3 regions of the Paenarthrobacter sp. 4246 genome follow, and region 2 is predicted to be linked to each of the others. Evidence: riboswitches for the same ligand, from Rfam matches in the RefSeq annotation. Region 2 holds a riboswitch; each other region holds the start of a gene.
The links. Region 2 has a riboswitch for cyclic di-AMP ahead of ABIE35_RS15930 (hypothetical protein). Riboswitches for the same ligand answer to the same signal wherever they lie in the genome.

Region 1: another riboswitch for cyclic di-AMP. It lies ahead of ABIE35_RS04715 (C40 family peptidase); the one in region 2 lies ahead of ABIE35_RS15930 (hypothetical protein).
Region 3: another riboswitch for cyclic di-AMP. It lies ahead of ABIE35_RS09050 (NlpC/P60 family protein); the one in region 2 lies ahead of ABIE35_RS15930 (hypothetical protein).

The regions. Positions count from the first base shown of each region.
Region 1 is NZ_JBEPOP010000002.1:428,904-434,121, forward strand. Features, by position in the region: gene ABIE35_RS04695 (molybdopterin molybdotransferase MoeA) at 1-764, opposite strand, end outside; gene ABIE35_RS04700 (NTP transferase domain-containing protein) at 761-1,666, opposite strand; gene ABIE35_RS04705 (HNH endonuclease) at 1,709-2,209, opposite strand; gene ABIE35_RS04710 (NlpC/P60 family protein) at 2,463-3,236, opposite strand; gene ABIE35_RS04715 (C40 family peptidase) at 3,336-4,082, opposite strand; cyclic di-AMP (ydaO/yuaA leader) riboswitch at 4,087-4,247, opposite strand; gene ABIE35_RS04720 (M23 family metallopeptidase) at 4,394-5,218, opposite strand, start outside.
Region 2 is NZ_JBEPOP010000008.1:97,272-102,489, reverse strand. Features, by position in the region: gene ABIE35_RS15945 (alpha/beta fold hydrolase) at 1-476, shown strand, start outside; gene ABIE35_RS15940 (DUF6480 family protein) at 547-819, shown strand; gene ABIE35_RS15935 (ATP-dependent DNA ligase) at 838-1,902, opposite strand; cyclic di-AMP (ydaO/yuaA leader) riboswitch at 2,146-2,290, shown strand; gene ABIE35_RS15930 (hypothetical protein) at 2,293-3,444, shown strand; gene ABIE35_RS15925 (PucR family transcriptional regulator) at 3,628-4,845, opposite strand; gene ald (alanine dehydrogenase) at 5,052-5,218, shown strand, end outside.
Region 3 is NZ_JBEPOP010000004.1:247,601-252,818, reverse strand. Features, by position in the region: gene hutG (formimidoylglutamase) at 1-656, opposite strand, end outside; gene ABIE35_RS09060 (NCS2 family permease) at 730-2,172, opposite strand; gene ABIE35_RS09055 (copper resistance CopC family protein) at 2,287-2,931, shown strand; cyclic di-AMP (ydaO/yuaA leader) riboswitch at 3,106-3,274, shown strand; gene ABIE35_RS09050 (NlpC/P60 family protein) at 3,278-4,066, shown strand; gene ABIE35_RS09045 (FAD-binding protein) at 4,176-4,898, opposite strand.

The sequences.
Region 1 (5,218 bases), on a different contig from region 2:
TGGTGAGGGTCATCTGCCGCGAGTTCGTCCAGGGCCGGCTCGGTGTCCTGGAGCGCGGAAATCCACTCTTCATAGGTGTCGCCCACCCTGAGCTGCTCCCCTGCGATGCCACCCAGGAGCTCCACCACAGCGCCCAATTGCGGGCCGAAAGTATCACGCACTTGTCCGGGCAGCGGAACCCCTTGTGCCACAACCTCCGAGCCCGTCAGCAGAAACCTGACCAGCGGCTTGCCGAGGACCTCCAACTGGTCCAGGCCAGCCAGCGCAGCCAAAGCGATGTGGGCCGGATTGAGCACAGTCCCGGCAGTAAGCAACACCTCCCCCGCCGCTGCCTCTTCTGCGGCTTTGCGGATGTGCTGGCCGTTGCGGGGTTCGCCGGGTTTGGCGGTTCCGCCCAGCGCAAGGACAGGAAGGCCGTCGTCGTCGGTGGTCATGACACCGCTCTCGCTGCGAAGTACTGCCTTGGCGCCCGGCGGAACCAGCCCACCCGTCACAATGGGACTTGCCTGGTGGGGGGCAAGCCTCTGGCCCGGTTCGCTGAGGATCCATGGACCACTTCCGTTGACGGCCCACCCATCCATGGCTGAGGAAGCATAGTGCGGCATGTCCTGCGCTGCCCGGACATCGGCAGCCAGGGTGCGGCCGAGGGCTGACTTGAGCGGCACGGGAGCCGGAGGGATGGGAACGGCACTATCGAATGCTCGCTGCCGGGCCTCCTGCCAGGTATGTGCCGCGTGATGGCCCTCGGCGGGGGCCTCCGTCATTCGGCGTCAGCCTCGGACTCCGAGTACTCCTTGGCAACCTTTCGGGCCAGTTCCAAGGCGGCGTTCATGGACGCGTCATCGCTTGCCTGGCCGATGCCACGGGCCATGCCTGCCGCGTACCCGGCAATGAAGGTGGTCAAGGGAGCTGCCGGGCGCACCACTGAATGCGCGGCCACTCCAGCAACGGCGAGCACTTCATTGACGTCCACTTCAACGCCTTCAAGCTCGAAGGCCTGCAGCAGTGTGCGGCACCATTCCTCGAGCGTCTCTTCCTGGCTCTTCACGTCCGCCTCCAACTTGTAGTCAATGCCCAGGGCCGCAGCGTCCTCCCATGTATCCACGTCATCCGTGGATCCTGCGGGGACAGCAACGTCCAGCAGGTTCAGCCTAGCAAGCAGGCGGAACACTGAAGAGTCCGTTAACCCGGAACCTTGGCAAGCTACGGCCACTTCGCGGTCCAGGGCCCCGGTGTTGTAGACCCCCAGGAGCGGTTGCTTCCGTCCGTCGCCGGACACTGCCATGGCCCCCTCCGCTTCGGGGTGGGCTGCCAGCGCTTCCCACAGATGGGAAACTCCACGGGCAGCATGGGGCATATCGCAGGCGAGAATCAACGTCCACGGAACGCCCGCACCGCGGCCCTCCAGCGCAACCAACCCAGCAGCAATGGCCGCGGCCGGACCAGCAAATGCCGGTTCCTCCCGTGCCCGCAGCACCTCGACCGGCAACGGCTCACCGCCCGTTCCTGAAGCATCAGGACCTACCACCACCACAGCAGAGGCACCCCGGGCCGCCTGCAGGGCACGCGAAAGGAGCGTCTCGCCGTCGTACGTCAGCGATGGCTTGGGCACGCCACCGAGGCGGGTGGCCCTGCCACCCGCCAGAATCACGGCATTGAACTCCATCCGCCCAGATTACCGGGGCAGCAGGAGTTCAGCAGAAATCGATCAGGCAGCGGATTCCGGCAACAGGAACGGGTCCCAGTCCGGCGCAGGTTTCTCGAGTTCCTTGATCTGCCACATGGTTCCCTGGGGCACGCCAGGTTTGAAACGGAGCTTCCAACCCATTTCAGCCAACGTATGGTCGCTCTTGGCGTTGTTGCATTTCAAACACGCCGCAACCAGGTTTTCCCAGGAATCCGCGCCGCCCCTGGACTTGGGGTGGACATGGTCTATGGTGTGGGCTGTTTTCCCGCAGTAGGCGCAGCGGTGACCGTCGCGGCGAAGTACCCCGCGTCGGCTCACGGCGGTAATCCTGTTGTACCGGGGACGGATGTAGCGGTTGAGAAGAATCACGGATGGACGTCCGAGTACTTCCTGTGGCCCGACGACAGGCTCGTCGCCTTCGGCCACTACGCTAGCTTTCCCGGTCAACACAAGGACCAGCGCCCGGCGGAATGTTATTACCGCCAGCGGTTCATATCCAGCATTCAGAACGAGTGTGCGCATGCACGTACCTCTTCACGGCCGCACCCGTCAGGGGCACGAGGGCCGGCTGCCCTCTGCTTGTACGGGCTGTGGATCGACAAGATAAGGGTAAGCACTCATATGCCGTATCAACGAATTTTTCCGTCGTTTCCCGTGCAGTGTCGTCAAGAGTTCATTCGAGGTTAAGGGGGCTGGAGCGAAATCCTTTCTCATAAAGCAGAACACCCCGCCGGCCGGAGCCTGCGGGGTGTTGCTGTGAAAACCAGAGGCTGGATCAGCCGTTGACGCGAATGAAAACGGGGCCGGAGCCCACGTTGACGCTGAACAGTGCCGTGGTGGATCCGTTCCATCCACCGTGGACTGCCTGGCCGTTGCCGACGTATACAGCGATGTGGGCCTGTCCGGCCAGACCGCCGTTGGCGTAATAGGCGAGGTCGCCGGGCTTCGCTTCCGCTGCGCTGACCGTACGGCCGAGGGAGAGGTAGCCGGCCGGCCAGTCGTGGAAGTTGATGCCAACTGCTGCCAGGGAGTTGGTCACCAGCATGGTGCAGTCCTGGGTGACGCCGAGTTGCGCGTAGGCGGCAGCGGCGATTGCAGCACCAAGGCCACTTGCGGCGGCCGGAGCCTTTGCCGCAGGAGCCGCCGTGTTGACGGCCAGCGTTGAGTTGCCGGCAGTTGCCGTGCTTTCCGTTGCCTTCTTGGTTTCTGCCTTCGCAGGAGCCTTCTTTTCTACAGGAGCCGGAGCCTGCACCGTGGTGACCACGGGACGCTCGTAGGAGATGGCAACGGTAGAGTCCGCAGCAATGGTGGCCTGGACTACCGACTGGATGTCAAGGGTGGACGTCGAGGTGGACTCACGGTCCACCGTGGTGTCGGCGGCGTTGGCAGCAACACTGCCGGTCAGGACCAGGCCTGAAGCTGCGGCAATAACAGCCGCCTGGCGGCCTACGCCGCCGGCGTTTTCACTGACGGCCTTGGCGATCACGGCAAGCGAGCTGGTCTTGGGGGCCTCAGCGCGATGCCGTGCAACCTTGGATGCACTGGTCATGGTTTTCTCTTTTCGTATCCGCGTGTAGTTGGGGTACACGCGGCTCATTGGCGCGCCAGCACTTGGGGGCATGCTGGCGAACCCCGAACCGGATTGTTTCTAGCGGAGGGTAAAGAAGGAGGAGGTGCCCGTGGAGGCAGCCGAGTGCAGGAGCGTGCCCTGTCCCGGGTTCAAGGCGCTGATCATCATGCCGTTGCCAACGTAGATGCCTACGTGGGCTCCGCCGTTCTGCATGACCAGGTCACCGGGGGCAGGAGTGCTGGTGGGCTTCATGGCCGTCCAGGCGTTGACGCGCGGGATGCTGATGCCGGCTTGGGCGTAGACCCACTGGGTGAAGCCGGAGCAGTCCCATCCGTTGGGCGTGGTGCCGCCCCAAACGTAGGGGTGTCCGATTCCGGTGTAGGCGATCGCGGCGAGGCCGGAAGCGGCGGCGCTGGAAGCAGTGTCCTTGGCTTCGGACGACTTCGCCGTCACAGCGCCTGCGGTGGTCTGGTTGCCATTGGCCGCGGTGCGCTGGGTGGTCTGCGAAGCGCGCTGGACAACCTTGGGAGCTTCCTTGGTGGCCACTACAGGGCTTTCGAAGGAAACGGTGGCGGTGGGCTCTGCGGTGACTACCGCAGTGGTGACCATCTGCTGGGTGCTGGAGGCTTCCGACTTGGAAACGTCGGTGTCCGCTGCCTGGGCCGGAAGACCGACACTGAGGACGAGGCCTGAGGCTGCTGCCAGGACGACGGCCTGGCGGCCAACTGTACCGGCGTTGGATGAAACAGCCTTGGAAAGCGTGTTCAAAGGGTTCGTACGAACCGATTCGGCGCGGTGGCGCGCAGGGGTAGTGCGTGATGACACGTAGGTAGCCTCTCCCAATGCCTGCGAGGTGAGCTGTCGGATTCGGATGGGAGTCATCCGGCCACGCTGCTTCAAGGAAGCTTTGCGACTTAACCCCAAGGCCTTCTTGCGAAGACCAGAAGTGGTTCCCCCGCCCCTGCCAGACGATTTATGCGAACGGACCTCGAGTGGTGGCAGAGCTAGGCAATCCACTCAAGTGCACCGGCCCCCTAAAAAGCCGATGCGCTTTGTACGGTACAACAGTTGAACGCGAATGTCACATTCAGGTCACGGGGCGTGTCACGAATGCGAGAGACAACCATCAACTGGACTTAGAGCCAGCCCATGGGGTCAACGACTTCACCGTTGACCTGTACTTCAAAGTGGAGGTGGCAGCCGGTGGAGGCGCCCGTGGTGCCGCTCAGCGCTACAGTGTCGCCGCGGCTGACCGTCTGGCCTACTTTGACGGTGAAGGACGACAGGTGGTTGTACGTGGTCTCAAGGCCGTTGCCGTGGTCTACCACCACGCGGTTGCCTCCGCCGTACTCGTGCCATCCGGCAAAGGTGACTTTGCCACTGGCCGCGGCATGGACGGCGGTGCCGCACTGGGCCACAAAGTCCTGGCCGCGGTGGAAGTCACCGGAACCACCCGTGAGGGGGCTGATGCGGTAGCCGAACGGGGAAGCCGTAGTCAGGGTGTCCAAGGGGCTGGCCATGGTGCCCGTGGACGAGGCGCGCTGGATGCTGTCGGCGGACTGCGCACTGAGCAACTGCTTCAGCTTGCCGTCGGGGTCTGCGGCGGTGGCTACCGCGGCACGGCTGAAGTCGATCTTGGCTGATGCAGCGGCGGAAACCTCGGGCTGGCTGCCACCGGTGACGGCCAGGGCCGACTCGGTCTGGCCGGATTCCGAAGTGGCCATTACCGGGCTGGTGGCCGGCAGACCGACAGTCAGGGCAAGTCCGGTGGCGGCAAGCGCAACTCCGGCCTTTTGCCCTACGCCACTGGCTGCGGCGAAGTCGGCAACCTGGCGCAACGGGCTCTTACGGCGACGCACCTGGCGTTCGGTGTCGCGTGGCCGGATCTCCGATACGACGCGGGCTGGCCGCAGCTCAGCAGCGGGGCCGGACGCGCGGCGGCGGCCCCTGACGTTCTGCGT
Region 2 (5,218 bases):
ATTCCATGGGGGCGCAGTTTGTTATCGAGGCGGCTTTGCATGCGCCGGATCGGGTCCGGCAGGTGGTGCTGATGGGGCCAGTTGTTGATTCACGGCACAAGAATGTGAGGCGCCAGTCCGTGGCTCTTCTCCTTGACGGGATGCTCCGCGAAAGCCCCTCCTCCAATTGGATCGTCACGTCGGACTATTTCCGCTGCGGTCCGCGCTGGTACCTCACTGAACTGCCGGTGATGATGACGTACCCCACTGAAAAACGCTTGGCCGGCATCAGGGTCCCCGTGCTGGTCCTGAGGGGAAGCCGCGACAACGTGGCTGGCCCGGACTGGGCCCTCCGGCTGTCGAGGGCGGTTGACCAGGGGCGCTTGGTGGAGATCCCCGGCGTCGGGCATGTAGCGCAACACATGCGGCCCCAGGCCGTGGCGGACGCCATCCGGAGTTTCGTTGCCGCGACAGCGCTTCGCGGCCAGGCACCTTGAGGAGTCCGCGCGTCCCGGCTAGGCTGGCGGAGCCATCGCATTAGTAAGTTTGCTTACGAAAGGGCTGACCGTGACCACTGGAGATAGCAAGGACGAGCAAGGCTTCGGCGCAACAGGCGCCACCGGCCCATACGGCGCCGCAACGCCCCCGGCCACCGAGAAGGACGACGTCAACGCCGACCCCGAATTGCGCCAGGACGAAGACGAAGACCCTGCGGCATCCGCCAATCCCGATCCCCTCGACGGAAACGTCACGGGCTTGGAACCCGGGGGCGGAGTGCCCCCGGGAGAAACCCCTCCGGCCGAGGGCAGCATGAGCAGCGACCAAGGACACGAAGAGTAAGGAACTGCGGGCGCCACGTTACGGCAGCCTCAGGATCTCCCCAAGATCGTAATCCGCCGGCTCCTCCAACTGGGAGTAAGTGCAGCTCTCCGGTGTGCGGTCCGGCCGCCAGCGCCTGAACTGCGTGGTGTGCCGGAACCGCTCGCCCTCCATGTAGTCGTAGGCCACCTCGATCACCAACTCGGGACGCAGGGGCACAAACGAAAAATCCTTGCCCGCGCTCCACCGGCTTTGGGCGCCGGGCATCCTGGAACCCCCGGCCCCTTCTCCTTGGCTGGCCCACTCGCCCCAGGGGTGCTCGCCGAGTTCCACCTGGTACGGCTCAAGCTCGGCTACCAGGCTTTCCCTGCGGGCCATGGGGAATGAGGCCACCACCCCCACATGCTGGAGCCGACCGGCGTCGTTGTAAAGACCCAACAGCATGGACCCCACAACTTTCGCGGTCTTGTGCCAGCGGAAGCCGGCCACCACGCAGTCCGCGGTGCGTTCGTGCTTGGTCTTGAACATCACGCGCTTGTTGGGTAGATACGTCCCGTCCAAGGGCTTGGACAGCACCCCATCCAGGCCTGCGCCTTCCAACTGCACGAACCATTCCTGCGCACGCTCCAGGTCAGTGACCGCGGGAGTGACGTAAACGGGAGGCTCAGCCTCGGCGAGCGCACGTTCCAGGATGGCGCGGCGTTCCGCGAATGGCCTGCCCATGAGGTCGTCGTCGCCGAGCGCAAGGATGTCGAACGCGATCATGGATGCCGGGGTCTTCTCGGCGAGCATCCGAACCCGGCTGTCCGCGGGGTGGATCCGCTGCTGCAGCACCTCGAACTCCAGCCGGTTGTCCGCGATCAGGACAATCTCGCCGTCGATCACGCACTTGTCCGGAAGGTTCTTCCGCAGCGCCTCCACCAGTTCGGGAAAGTAGCGGGTCATGGGCTTCTCGTTGCGGCTGCCCAGGATGACCTCGTCTCCGTCCTTGAAGACAATGGTCCGGAATCCGTCCCACTTGGGCTCGTAGTGCCCAACATCGGGGATGGCGGGGACGGACTTGGCGAGCATGGGCGAGACGGGTGGCATCACAGGCAGGTCCATAGACAATGTCTACCTGCCGGTGCAGCGCGAAGCTAGTGTTGGGCATGGATATCTTGTCCGTGTTGGCTGCCGTACCACGAACTCCCGGCGCCGGCCCCGAAGCCTAAGCGCTAGGGCTCTCTCATCCGGGGAGGCCTACCGCCCGTTACATTAATGTGACTTTACTTTCCGGCTCATGTACCGTCGTAGGGCGACCCGTATCTCCGCTGGGCCGCTTCCGGAATGACGCCGAGCTCTGCCGCATTCCGGAATCCGCCAGACCCGCGGCAGAGGCGGGGGACCCAAAAGTTCCCGGACTTTCCCAAGTCCTTGGGGTGAAGCCGCTACGGCGGCCGGACGGCCTCGTCCGAACCCGACAGCTAACCTCGAAGGCGTTGAGAGGCAACCACCATGTCCCCAACCATGGATCAGCCGCGCCGCGCCGAGACTGAACGCGAGCGCACCAAGCCAACCGGACGCCGTCGGGCCCAACCCAGCGGATCCCTCTTCAGCGTGCAGGCAGACACTGTTGCCGCACCCGAAACTACAAGCACGACGCCGGAGCCCGCCACTGCGGCCCTTCCCACCGTCGCGACACCCACCACGCGAGCGGCCGCCCGCGCGGCCGAGCGGGAGCGGGCAGCCCAGGCTGTGATCGCGCCTGCCGGGCCGGCGTCGTCCGAGGCCGAGCCGGCAACCGCGGCCATTCCCGTTGTGGAGGCCGCACGGGCTGCAGCTCCGGCCTCCACCACGCCAGGGCCTCCCACCTCGGCCATTCCGATCGTTCAGGCGTCACGTCCTGAGCAGGAGGAAAGCCCCGAGCAGCCGGGAACTCCTCAGCCTGCCGCGTCCGGACCCGCCACCGCTGCCTCCAGATCAGGCAGGGGCGGATCGTCGCTTGGCCGGGAACCCCAGGCGGTCCTGCGGAAAGCTGCATCGGTCAAACACATGAGCCAGCGCATGGCCGTGGTGGCTGGTGCCCTCGGCCTGGTCCTGACAGCCGGTACCTTGGGGCAGGCCCTCGAGCTGCCATTCTTCGGCCAGGAGACCCCTTCCCAGGAAGCCAGCGGCGCCGACCGGAATTCGGGCTCCGCGGCTCCCGCACCCAGCGCCTCCTACTCGAGGGCCTCATCGCCCTCAGCTTCAGCTGCTGCGACGTCGGCAGCCGGCCAACCGGCCACGGTTCCGGAGGCACCAACACCAGTGTCGCCGTCGTCGGTTCCCACCCCGAAAGTTTCCTTGGCGGACCCCGTGTGGGTCCCGTCCGCAGTGCCGTCGACCATCGCCGCGGACCCGGCCACCACCGCCCCCGTCCCCACCCAGCCGGCGCCGGCACCCAGCGAGGTGCCGTCGGACACGATCACCACGCCACCCACAACGCCGACGCCCACAACCACACCGACGGTCACGCCCACGCCGACTCCTACCCCAACGCCGACAGGGACTCCCACGCAGACCACCAAACCCAAGCCCACGGGCAAGCCCAGCGCGGCCACCGCGCCGCAGCCCACCGAGACGGCACTTGAAGAGATCCTGAACGCGGCAAAGGATGCCCTCAAATGAGCACCCGTTTGCCGCGCACCACCACACATGCGGGTTGGCACAGCCGGTACTGCAGCAGCAGTCGAACTGCCACGTTCCGCCGCCGGTTGGGCCGGTGGAGCTGCCAGCGCTTGAAGCGGTCCTAGGGCACCACAGCACAGGAGGCAGGCACCCAATGGGTGCCTGCCTCCTGTGCACTCAAGCTCAGATCCGTGGCCGACCGGCCCAGCGACGGGCTTTCAAGGCAGCATGCAGTTCGACGCGGATCGCTCCACTCAACGGGTCGGCGCCGATGAGCTGGCGGATCCGGCCGAGGCGGTTGTAGATGCTGCTCCTGTGGAGATGAAGTTTGGCGGCGACGTCCTGCACTGAACCATCACTGTCATAGAGGAGCTCCAGGATGGGCAGGAGTTCGCCGTTCTTGTCCTGGTCCTCCAGGGTACGGAAGTGGACGGAACCGGTGTCGTCCCAGCCGCCGGGTGCCAGCAAGCGGTCGAAGAGCTGGTAGACCCCCACGGACCGGCTGTCCACGAGTTCTCCGAGGGGCCGGTCGACGGCCGCAGCCTGCGCCGCAACCTTGGATTGCCGGTACGCCCCCGCGAGCTGCCGGATCACCTGGAACGGCTCACTGATGCCCAGGATCACCCGGTCCACCGCTCTGCCGGAGCGCTTGGCGAGTTCCAGTTGATAGTGGACCAGCACCTGGGCGTGGTCCGCACGGCCACCGGACTCACGGAACAGCACCACCGAATGTGTCTCCGTTCCGGCGCTGAACAACGCAGCGTTGACGCCGATAGTGGACTGCAACGCGGCTGAACGGTGCGTCAGGGTTGCGGCAAGGGGATCGACGTCGGACCTCGCGCCGTCCGCGTCCAGGATGGTCACCAGCTGCCATGGACCCCGGCCTTGGATTTCCTTCCACCCGGCCACGGCCGCCACGGCATTGGATTCGCCGCTGCAGGCCGAGAGGAACTCCTGCTCACGCCTGCGCCGGAACTCCGATTCTGCGGTGTTGGAATCCAGGAGCAACCCCGCCAACAGGTCCAACTCGTCGCGCACGCCGGGCAACTCGGCGAGTATCGCCGTCGCACTTTGCTCTTCAACGTCCAGCTGGACCCACAAGTAGCCCACGCGGAAACCGCGCACCAGGAGCGGCACGCAGACGCGGCCCAACATTCCGAGTTCCTCGTTGGCAGGAACGACGACGGGGCGCACCGCCGTGGCGATGCCGTGGGACAGTTGCCACACGCTGACATCGCTGGGGACACGCTTGCTGAGGAGGAAGTTCACGCGGACGCGGTCGGCGTGCGACTGGTTGGAACTGTAGGCCAGGAGGACGCCGTCGAGGTCTTCCAGGGACAGGCCGCGGCCCAGCTTCAACGCCACGCGTTCAACGATCTGTTCCACGTCCTGCTGCATCAGGAAAGCGTACCAACAGAAGGCGACACCTGACGCTCCATGGCTCGACAAATGTCGAGCTACGGTGGAGAAGATCCTTGATTTTCCGGGGCGGCCCCGTCTGCACGCAGCAAAAACCATGTCGCCTGCCTCACAGCCGGATTTATTCTGGAATCACAGCCCGCAACACATTTTTCGGCCGAAGAGGCCGCTAACGATGGAGCCCACAGATGATCATCGGCGTCCCCAAAGAAATCAAGAACAACGAGTTCCGCGTAGCCATCACGGCCGCCGGTGTCCACGAGTTCCGTACCCACGGACACACCGTTCTGGTTGAGCGTGGCGCAGGCCTCGGCTCGGGCATCACCGACGAGGAATACTCGATCGCCGGCGCCGA
Region 3 (5,218 bases), on a different contig from region 2:
TCGAGCAGGTACTTCACCCCCAGGCGATCGGCGGTGTCGAAGAGGGTGCGCGTATTGTTCGGCTCCGAAATTCCGACGACGGCGTACTGCAGTTCACGGCCGGCGGCGGCTTCTGCGTGGGCCATCTGCAGGAACGGCGTACCCGAACTTGGTGCGGGCTCGTCACGAAGGTCAAAGTGGGCATCCAGGTTCAGGACACCAAGCCGCTTGCCGCGGACCGCGTCAGAACCGGCCACGCCAAGGTAACTGGCAAAGGCAGTCTCGTGTCCGCCACCCAGCACCACGGTGAGGTTTCCGGTGTCGAGCAGTTCCGTAATGGCGCGTCCGGCACGCTCTTGACCCGCTTCCAGTGAGTCGTCCTCCACAACTACGTCGCCGGCGTCGTATACGTCCCGCTGGAGGTGGTAAGCCATGGGACCCAGCGCTTTGCGGATGGCGGCGGGAGCCGCAGCAGCACCCACCCGGCCTTGGTTGCGGAGGACTCCGGCGTCGCTGCAAAAACCAAGCACGACGGCGGGGCGCGCGGCTGCGGCTGACGCGGCGGGCGTGTGGGGTGTTACGGCTTGCCACCATCGCCGGTGCTCTACGTCGTCGCCGTCAAAACGGCCGGTCCACGGCGAGGGGCTGACATCTACAGTGATGGTGCTGGTTTGCATGCTTTAAGCACACCGGACCCGGACTGCCAATACCAGCAGTTCCGGGTCCGGAGTGTCTGAAATACCGGAATGCCTATTTGACGCCCAGCAGTTCCTCCACGGTTCCAATGCCGAAGAACAGCAGGAACGCAGCGGCCACAGCCCACATGAGCGGGTGGACTTCGCGGGCGCGGCCCTGGAAGGTGCGGATCAGGACGTAGGAGATGAAGCCGGCGCCGAGGCCGTTGGCGATCGAGTACGTGAACGGCATGAGGGAGATGGTCAGGAACGCCGGGATGCCGACGCCCCAGTCCTGCCAATCGATCTTGCCCACTTGGGAAACCATCATGAAGCCCACAACCACCAAGGCCGGGGCTACGGCTTCGAAGGGGACAAGGTTGATGAGGGGCGTGAAGAACATCGCCACCAGGAACAGCAGGCCGGTGACGATCGAGGCGAGGCCGGTGCGGGCGCCTTCGCCGATGCCGGCGCCGGACTCAACAAAGATCTGGTTGGAGGAAACCGAAGCGCCGCCGCCCACGATCGCGCCAAGGGCATCCACCTGCAGGACACGGTCCACGTTGGGGATGTTGCCGTCCTTGTCCACGGTTCCTGCCTCGTTGGCCAGGCCCACCATAGTGCCCATGGCATCGAAGAAGATGCTCAGGAGGATCACGAATGCCAGTAGGGCCGCTGCGATGAACCCGAGGTGCTCAAAGGCGCCGAACGGATTGGCCTTGCCGATGAGGGACAGGTCCGGAGCGCCCCACTCAGAGAGGGTGGGCGCCACGAGCGACCAGCCGCGTGGGTTGACGTTCTTGCCGTCGAAGCTGGGGCCGATGTGGAGGGTGAATTCCAAAATGGCTGCCAGTGCCGTGGAGACCACGATGCCGATGAGGATGGCGCCGCGGACCTTGCGGACCACCAGCGCAATGGTGAGGATGAGGCCCACTGCGAACACCAAGGTAGGCCAGCCCATGAGCTTGCCGTCCACGCCCAGGCCCAGGGGGACCGTGGTGCCGGCGGCGTCGGGGATTCGGCGCACAAAGCCTGCATTGACCAGGCCGATCAGCGCAATGAAGAGGCCGATGCCCACCACGATCGCCGTTTTCAGGGCTTCCGGCACGGCCTTGAACACGGCAGTACGGAAACCGGTCAGCACCAGGATGAGCATGGTGATGCCGGACAGGACCACCAGGCCCATCATGTCCGGCCAGGTGAGCTCCGGGTGCGAGGCGACCGTGACGGCAACGAAGGCGTTGACGCCCAGTCCGGTTGCAACGGCGAATGGGTGCTTGGCCCACGCACCCATGAGGATGGTCAGTATGCCCGCCACGAAGGCCGTGGTGGCTGCGACGGCCGTGAAGCCGAGGGATGCCCCACTGGAATCCGCCCCGGAGAGAATCAGCGGGTTCAACACCACGATGTAGCTCATGGCGAAGAACGTCGCGAAGCCGCCACGAATTTCCCGCGAGTACGTGGATCCACGTTCAGTAATTTTGAAGTAGCGGTCTACTGCAGAACCTTGCTTAAGCATGAAGGACTCCGGGGATCGGTGGGAGTGTGCCATCAAATCCTATGCGGTCCGGTACGGGCGCTCCGGACGATTCGCCTAGTCTGTAAGGAAGCCAACACTAGGAGAAACCGCCCCATGCGTACCATCCGCCCGCTTCTGGCCGCCGTCGTCGCAGCTCTTGCCTTCGCGTCCGCCTTGCTGTTTTCTGCGGCACCCGCGTCCGCCCACGACGTCGCTGAATCCACGACGCCGGCCAATGGCAGCAGCGTCACGGACGTCCCGGCGTCGGTCTCCATTACGTTCAACAACCGGCCGCTCGCCATCGGCTCGGGCGTGACGGTCACGGCGGGTGGCGAAAACTGGGCCGACGGCCCGGTGGAGATCATCGACAACCAGGCCGTCCAGAAGCTGCGCGAAGGCGCTCCGGCCGGCGAATACACGGTGGTTTGGCGCGTCGTCAGCAGCGATTCGCACCCCATCGAGGGCACCTTTACCTTCACGGCCACCGCAGGAAGCATGACGACCAGCGGCTCGGCGGCAGCCTCTCCGTCCGCTTCGACACCTTCAGCGGCGGTGCCGACGGCGGGAACCGCGGCCCCGGGCACCGCAGCGCCGGGAACCGGTAACAGCGAGCCCGCGGCCGACGCCTCCCAGCCCTTCCCATGGAGCATCGTGGGCCTGGCGGTTGTTGCTGTTGGTCTCGTTATTTTTCTGGCCGTTACCGCCCGAAGGAAACTCGCTGCTTCGAACAACCCTGATGGCGATTCTCCCGCGGAATAACGCGGTTTTCTACGTAGCTGCGAAGATCTCGAAACGGTTACTGCGACACGCCAGGAGCGTACTTCTCGTTACTTAAATGTGACTTCCGCGTGATCATCGCGTACGGTGGTACCTGTGCCTGTTCCACGTAGCGGGCACTTCCGGCCTGATTGCCTAGCTCTGCCGCAGTCCGGAATCCGTTCGCAGACAAACCTTACGGCAGAGACGGGGAACCCATTTTAGGCCGCTTTCGAGCGTGCCTTGGGGTGAAGTCACGATGCTTCCGCTGAACAGCGGGAGATAGTGGCCGGGTGACTCCCATCCGAATCCGACAGCTAACCTCGCAGGCATCGGGAGAGGCTCTTTCATGTCTTCACGCATTCTTCGCGGCCGTCGTAAGGCGGACAGCGTACGTCCTAATCCGTTCATCTCCATCTCCAAGGCAGTTGCCAGCAACGCTTCCGGCGCTGGCCGCCAGGCAGCTGTTATCGCAGCAGCCTCGGGCCTTGTGTTGACCGGCTCCATTGCAGCCCACGCTGCTGAAGCTCCGGTTCAGCGGGATTCCAGCCCGGCGACGGTCGCTGAGACCGTTTCAGCCGACGCTCCCACCCAGGTTGTTACCGCCCTGGCTACGGCTACCGTCAACTTCGAGCGCCCCGCTGTTGCTTCCGTTGCAGCTCCGGTTATCGAGAAGCCTGCACCGGTTGCTCCGGCTCCCGTCGCCAAGAAGGCAGCAGTCACCACTGCCGCCGCAAAGGCTCCTGTTGCCCAGGCTGCTGCTGCCGCTCCGGCCGCTGCTGCTCCCGCTCCTGCGGCTGCTGCTGCCCCGGCCGTTGGTGGCGTCAATGCCGCCATGGTTGCCTCGGCTTACGCCCAGATCGGCATCATGCAGGACTGCACCGCCATGGTGGAGCGCGCACTCGGCTCCGCAGGCATCCCCGTTGGCGACCTCGGTCCCATGCAGTTCATGAACTACGGCAAGGTTGTCAGCTCACCCCAGCCCGGTGACATGATCGTCCAGTCCGGCCACGTCGCCATCTACATCGGCAACGGCCAGGCCATCAGCGGTGGCATCAACGGCAACCAGACGGGCATCCACCCGATCAGCTGGTTGACCGCAACGGGTCCCCTGACCTACGTTCGCGCTGGCGCATAAGCCTCACGCTTCAGTCCAAAGGCCGGTGCCTTCGAAGATTTCGTCTTCGAGGGCACCGGCCTTTGGCGTTAAGTTATGTGCGGAATAGTTCACAGCCAGGTTTGATCTGCTAGGCGGTGGCGATGCCCGGTCCTGCCGGGAGGGCCACCTTGGACGATATGGCCTGGCCTACAGCCTTTGCCTGCCGAAGTACTTCCTTTGGTGTGGGCGTAATCAGCTCGCCGACTCCTACAAGGTGCATCCCGACGGCCCGCATTGCGGCCACCAGGTTCTGGCCGATCGCTATGCCGAGTTCCGCCAGCATTCGGCGCAATTGGCTCTGCGCGCAGCGCGTGACCACAATATGGTCGGCCAGAAGAACACCGTTGGCAGTGTGGACGGCCCACTGGCGGCGGGTGGACTCGAGGGGACCGGAGGCGTGGAGCCCCGTCCTGAGCCCGGCAGTGGTCATGCTGGCGGCCAGTCCATAGCCGATCTGTTGGGAAGGGTCGGAGCCAAGGAAATCGAGGCGGACAGCCCGTGTGGTGCTGCGGACATCCAGGTGATGGCTTGCGGCGTAGTTCCGCAGGTGGCGGAGGATCTCGTTACGCTCCTGCATGGCTGCGGGATCGGCTGCATCGCAGCGTTGGAGCATGCCAGTGTGGACTGACGGGCCGCTTGCGGACAACGTGCCGAACCCGTCCACCACTATGGAGCCCACGCCGTAGCGGCTGAGCTCACTGGCAACTGCCAAGCCGGACAGGCCGGCTCCGATAACCACGGTGGTGGTGCGTTCCGTGGCGGAATCAGGCGTGAGTGACACTGCTTGGTTCCTCCTTGACGTGTGTGCCATTAGGCATCGCATGGGGTCGCGTCCGAGTTCCCCAAGCGGCCGCAATAAATGGCCGGAGTGTGCTGTGGAACACGGTTGCCGGCCATTCGGTGACTCGAACACTACCGAACTTTTTCTGCCATGGATAGCCTCCTGAGTCCGCGTGTTCGCGTTGTTCATCTCCAGCGCAAAATGCGCACCCTGCAACCGAACCCGGACCGTTATACACATAGCCCAAAGTCACCTTGATTCGGCGTTGCCGACCGAGAATAGTGGGCATTGGGAGAAGGAATCTCCAGGTTCCTTCTGCCCCGGCCATTGACAATGACGCCAGGAGGGAA